2 regions of the Neobacillus sp. FW104-15D2 genome follow, and region 2 is predicted to be linked to the other one. Evidence: a T-box and tRNA genes for the amino acid it is inferred to sense, from the RefSeq annotation. Region 2 holds a T-box; the other holds one or more tRNA genes.
The links. A T-box is a leader RNA that pairs with one kind of tRNA and senses whether it is charged. The one in region 2 lies ahead of argS (arginine--tRNA ligase), so its partner is inferred to be a tRNA-Arg.
Positions count from the first base shown of each region.

Region 1 (3,159 bases), on a different contig from region 2:
GGAAAGAAACTTCAACCTCTTTTGACTCGCCTGCAGAAACACCAACCAATTGCTCTTCAAAACCTGGTATAAAAGAACCTGATCCCAATTCTAGAGAATAGTTCTCAGCTTTTCCGCCTTCAAAAGCTTCACCATCAACAAAGCCCTCAAAGTCGATAATAACTGAATCACCATTTTCTGCTGGTCCTTCTTCTTTAACAACCAATTCAGCGTGGCGCTCTTGAAGAGATTTTAATTCTGCTTCCACTTCTTCGTCGGTAACGTTTGTATCGAATTCTTCTACTTCAAGACCTTTGTACTCACCAAGAGCAACTTCTGGCTTAACCTGAATAGTCGCTTTGAAAACAAGCTCTTTACCTTTTTCGATTTGTTCGACATCAATTTCTGGGCGGTCAATTGGCTCAATGCCAGTTTCATTAATAGCCTCAGAATATGCTTCTGGTAGAATAATATCAATTGCATCCTGGTAAAGAGATTCAATACCAAAACGCTTTTCAAACATTGGTCGAGGCATTTTTCCTTTACGGAAACCAGGAACATTAATTTGCTTTACTACTTTTTTAAACGCAGCGTCGAGACCCTCGTTTACCTTTTCCGCACTTACTTCAACTGTAAGGACACCGCGGTTTCCTTCTAACTTTTCCCATTTTGCTGACATACCGTTTTCCCTCCAACATCTATTCTCATTTCCATTTGTACGAATCTGTTATGAATACGTCTTGTCCTTCAAGTCAATATCCACGCACCATGTAATGCCCGTTTACTCACATTACAACCACTACATTATAACATAGGTTTATTTTCTTTCAACAGCGAAGGCTATATTATCGGATAAGAAATTTCTTCAAATTCTTTGATTTTGCTTACTGCGAGGTTTATATCTTCAATGGAGGCATTGTACCTGCCTCGAATTTCAAGCCTTTCCACATCCATCCCATGGTATTCAAGGGCCGTTAAATGGAACGCGGCAGCCCAGGCCTCAGGGCTTCCTGGCTCTAGTAAAAAAGGATAAGCAATGAAGAAATAACGTTCAATAAGGCTCTTCATATTTTCAAATAAAACAGGATCATCATGTTCGATTTCATTTCCAAGAAGGGAGATAATAGTGACCATTTCTTCCTGCGAATACATATCAGGGAGCGAAGCAGGAACCCAAGTCTCTTTCATTCCAAATTTTGTTACCTCTACCTCTTTCTCGTATTCCTGTTCTTTTAAAATATTGATTAAAATGGTCTTTAAAAAAGGATGACCATTTTCAGCAATTAAGTATGCTTTTATATCTTTCATAAAGGGTCTTATGTTTTGGTTGGAAAGCTTTGAAATCAGGAGAAGCTGTTCTTTCGGATCCTGCAAAGAAAATAGATTCAGTTCCTGCAGCTGCTCACTTTTTTCTTCCATCATTAGCAGTTCTTCATCACTTGGAACAGTAATATGGTTTTCGGCCATTCTTTTACTAAATTGAAGCAATGTTAAAAAATGATCTTGTTTTTCCCGCGGAACCTCTTTTTCATCTAAAAGAGCTTCAATAACAGAAACAATTTCGTCGTATTCATGAAGCTGGATCAGAATGGTTAAATACAAATCAACCATTTGCATATAGTCGCCTATCCCTTTAAACAACATCTCTTTTGCAAGTTCTCTAGCATTTTGATAGGAACCCGCTTCAAAATAGGATATAACCAATCCGAATAAAATATCGCTATTTTCCGGATCAAGTTCTTTCGCTTCCTCAAGATAACGAATGGCATCTCTATATTTTTTCTGCTGGAGGCTATCTATCCCTTTTTCAGTAAGCCTCTTTTCCAGGTCGGGAAAGAAGACAACATTGTCTGCCTGCTTTATTCGATCCTGTTTTTTCATTGTCAGTTACCGTCCTTATGGTTATTGTTGAAAACTAGTTTAGCATTTAAAAGGGGAAAAAACAAAAGCAGTGGGCTTTTGTAGATAATCTTTTTATTATGGACATAAAAAAAGCTTGCCGTTGTCGGCAAGCTGAATGGTTATGTAGTGTAAAAGTGGCGTCCCAGGAGAGATTCGAACTCCCGACCCACGCCTTAGAAGGGCGTTGCTCTATCCAGCTGAGCTACTGGGACATTTATTAAAGACAATATTTATTATATTAGGCTAGCATTTAAAAGTCAATACTCATTTTCACATTTTTTTTATAAGCAAGGGGGGAAATTACTCCCCTGCTTTTAATATATACCCTTTTGAGCTACTTTGAAAGTGTGAATTTTTTTGAAAGCTCTTTAAGCTCACCATTTTCAAGGTCAAAAACCTTTAAAACAATATCTTTTTCCTGAAAATCAAGAATTACATATGTTTTTTCCAGTCTGCGTCTTGGTAGACGAAGACTGCCTGGGTTTAGAAAGAGAATCCCATCCACTTCTTCGGCACCTAAAAGATGAGAATGCCCAAAGCACACCACATCGGCACCCACTTCTTTGGCTCGGTAGTGAAGATTCATTAAAGTTGATTTAACAGAATAATGATGGCCATGGGTAATAAAGATTTTTTTCCCACCAGCTTCTGCCGTCGTTTCGTTAGGAAATCCAGCTTCATAATCACAGTTCCCTCGGACTGTTAGGTAACCCTGAATAGAAGGATCTTCCTTCATAAGCTCAGAATCCCCACAATGAACCATTAAATCAACTTCATTTTCGTGCCTGTCCTTAATTAGCTGAAGTTCCTCTGTTAAACCATGGCTGTCACTAACTATCAGAACCTTGCTCATGACAAATCAGCTCTTTCAATTATTGATTCAAGAATCCCGCTTAATTCCTGTATAGCATTTGCCCTATGGCTGATTCTGTTTTTCTCCTCAGAAGGCAACTCCGCCATTGATTTACCTAATTCAGGAACAAAGAACACCGGATCATAACCGAACCCATTTATACCACGCCGTTCATTCAGGATTTCCCCCTCGCAGGTACCCGAAACTGTGATTGTCTCCTTTCCAGGAATGGCAATAGCTAAAGCACAATAAAATCGGGCACTGCGGTTCTCTTCAGCAACATTAGATAGCTCGTCCAGAACCTTATCTATATTAGCCTGATCGTCTTTCGGCTCTCCTGCATAACGTGCTGAATAAATCCCAGGCCTGCCATCCAAAGCGTCAACCATAAGTCCGGAATCATCCCCTATTACCATTTTGTTGAG
Region 1 is NZ_JBYTCJ010000002.1:129,620-132,778, forward strand. Features, by position in the region: gene tig (trigger factor) at 1-658, opposite strand, end outside; gene AC3WR0_RS02405 (tetratricopeptide repeat protein) at 820-1,860, opposite strand; tRNA gene AC3WR0_RS02410 (tRNA-Arg) at 2,017-2,093, opposite strand; gene AC3WR0_RS02415 (metallophosphoesterase) at 2,216-2,734, opposite strand; gene AC3WR0_RS02420 (XTP/dITP diphosphatase) at 2,731-3,159, opposite strand, start outside.
Region 1: it encodes a tRNA-Arg, which carries the amino acid that the T-box ahead of argS (arginine--tRNA ligase) is inferred to sense. The anticodon was not compared.

Region 2 (3,159 bases):
TACAAGAGCACTAGTGTAGATGGCGATATAATTGTTGAGGACCCATCAGGTAATCTTATTCAATTAGAAGTGTAATAACAAAGGGATTGCAGCAGCAATCCCTTTGTTTACATCTCCTCTGGGGCTCCTAATCCTAATAATCTAAGACCCTCTTTTAGAACCATCTTAACTGCATATACGATTGATAATCTTGCCTGCTTGTAATCTTCATCATCTAAAATGCGGACAGAACCATAATATTTATTAAATGCTCTTGAGAGCTCAATGACATACTTGCCAATTTGCGATGGATCATATTCTTCCATAGCACGTTTAATTACCTCCGGAAAAGCCATTAAGGAAGTAATAATCGGCCATGCTTCGAGATCAAAATTGCTTAAAAGTCCCATACTTTCTTTAAACTGCCCTTTTCTTAACAACGAGGAAGTACGTGCATGAGTGTATTGAACGTAAGGTCCTGTTTCCCCTTCAAATCTTAACATGTCTTCCAAGGAGAACTCTATATCGTTAAGCCGGTAGTTTCTTAAGTCATGGAAGATAACTGCGCCCGTCCCTACCTGGCGGGCGACTTCCTCTTTGGAATCAAGGTTTGGATTTTTTTGTTCAATATCCTTCAATGCAAGCGTTATAGCCTCATGTAAGACCTCTTCTAGCAATACCACTTTCCCTTTTCGTGTAGACATTTTTTTGCCGTCCTTTAACATCATTCCAAAAGGAACGTGAGTCATTCCGGCCTGCCATTGGCAGCCCATTTTATCCAGCACAGCAAATAATTGCTTAAAATGTAAGGTTTGTTCATTCCCTACTACATATAAAGATTTAACGAAGTGATATGTTTCCTGGCGATAAATGGCTGCTGCCAAATCACGGGTGGCATAAAGACTGGTTCCGTCTTTTTTCTTTATTAAACAAGGAGGTAGATCCTCCAGAGAAACTACTTGTGCACCTTCTGATTCTTCCAGTAAATTTATTTCTTTAAGCTGCTGTACCACTCTTTCCATCTTGTCATTATAAAAAGCTTCGCCATGATAGGAATCAAAGCTTATCCCCATCAAATCATATATTTTTGAAAACTCCTTTAATGACTCCTCACGAAACCAATCCCATAATCTATGTGCTTCTTTATCGCCGTCCTCCAGCTTTTTGAACCAGCCACGAGCTTCATCTTCCAAGCTGGTTTCCTTTACTGCTTCTTCATGGAATTTCACATATAATACAAGTAATTCTTTAATGGGATGCTGTAAAACTTTTTCTTCATCCCCCCATTTTTTATACGCGACAATTAGTTTACCAAATTGAGTGCCCCAATCACCCAAGTGATTAATTCTGACTGGACGGTAACTGCATTTTTCTGCTATCAATGCCAGGGCGTTCCCAATCACAGTTGAGCGTAAATGCCCCATTGAAAAGGGTTTTGCAATATTGGGTGATGAAAAGTCGATCGTGATAACCTGATCATTTCCAAGATTTAATGCACCATAATTTTCTTTTTGGGAAAGAACATGCTTAATAACCTCAGAAGAAACCTTCCTTTTATCTAAAAAAACATTCACATATCCACTTACAGCTTCGATTTTTTCGAAAACTGGAGATTCGATTTTATCAGCCACTTCCACTGCAATGCTTTGAGGTGACTTTCGAAAAATTTTCGCCAATTCAAAACAAGGAAATGCCAAGTCTCCCATATACTCGAATTTTGGTTTTTCAACCATTAAAATCAATCTGCTTTTGTCCATTTGGCCATTTAAAGCTTCATACAAACATTCAGCAAGGTCATTCTTAAAGTTCATCTTTTATCTCCTCCAAAATAAAAAAACTCCCGCCTCTTTAGTAAATAAAAGAGACGAGAGTTTATTAGTCCCGTGGTACCACTCTAATTGTTTTTATAAAATAAAAACCACTCCATTTGGTAACGGGGTGATTCCCCGGTATTCCCTACTCACTTTCAGGAAAACATCTCTAAAGTGCGGTTCATTACCTGCTGCATGCAAAGCTCACACCATCCCTGACTCGCTTTATTTTCGCAAATAACTACTCTCTTTATCAGTGACTTTATCATTATTTAGAATCATTATATCCATTTATTAGAAAATTACAATATATTTTGTGGAAACTTTTACATTTTCAAATCTCATTCATTTCTGTTTAAATTTTCGAGAATGTCAATATACCGTTGTTCAAGCTCTTCGTAGGTGAATTCTTTTTCTTGTTTTCTTAGTAGAAGAAGTTCATCCAAATGCTTTTTGTTTTTACGGAATTCCCTTTTATCTTTGTAGTAAGTTAGCCATATCCAAACAATAAGTACTAATGAAAAAATCGTAAAAAGTATCAAAAGAAACAAATGTTTCGTTGGTTTCCCAAAGAATATTAATACAAGATTTAAGGGAGGACCTAAGGCCACAAGGGTACTAAATATTACCTGCACTAGGTTAGGTTTTGATATATCATAAAAAGCTTTCATAACTTTTAGCAGTTGTTTTTTCTCAGACAACTAATCATCCCCCTAAAACTATAGCTTAGAAGTGAAGTGAGGCATCTCATCACCTCGACAATCTCTTTACTCTAATTCTATAGAAAACAATGTTTATCCTACCAAGTGTCTTGTTTAATTTTATCTTCCGTCTACCCAAAAAACGCATAACCTTTTATATAGGTATACGATAGCTAAAAAGGTAAATTGCTATTCGTAAAACTGTTACCATAATCATTTCCTGTTGATTTCCTCCGTTGGGGTTGGCTTTCCGCTCAAAATCAAAATCATTAATTAGCTTTAACACTGCCAAAATAAAAGAACTAGTGCCCGTTTCCTGGGACACTAGTTCTTTTAGTAACAAGTTGTTCATTTCTAGTATGACATTTTATTAAGCAAAGCCGTATTACTTTTTAGGGATTTCACATCCATCGTCATCACAGATAAGTCCGTCTTGACTGTTTAAAACGGTGATTTCATCCTCTGCAATGATTTTCTTCAATGCCTGAACAAAGACCTCAGTTGGCTGGGCACCAGTAAGAGCGTATTTTTTATTGATAAGGTAGAATGGAACTCCTGTAACACCATACTGTTGAGCTGTTTGCTCATCTGCATGAACCTCTTCAGCCATTTCTTCGCTTGCAAGCATTTTCCCTACAGCTTCCCGGTCTAACCCTACTTCGGCTGCC
Region 2 is NZ_JBYTCJ010000046.1:11,117-14,275, forward strand. Features, by position in the region: gene AC3WR0_RS23980 (VOC family protein) at 1-75, shown strand, start outside; gene argS (arginine--tRNA ligase) at 108-1,790, opposite strand; T-box leader at 1,837-2,056, opposite strand; gene AC3WR0_RS23990 (hypothetical protein) at 2,132-2,491, opposite strand; gene AC3WR0_RS23995 (DsbA family oxidoreductase) at 2,877-3,159, opposite strand, start outside.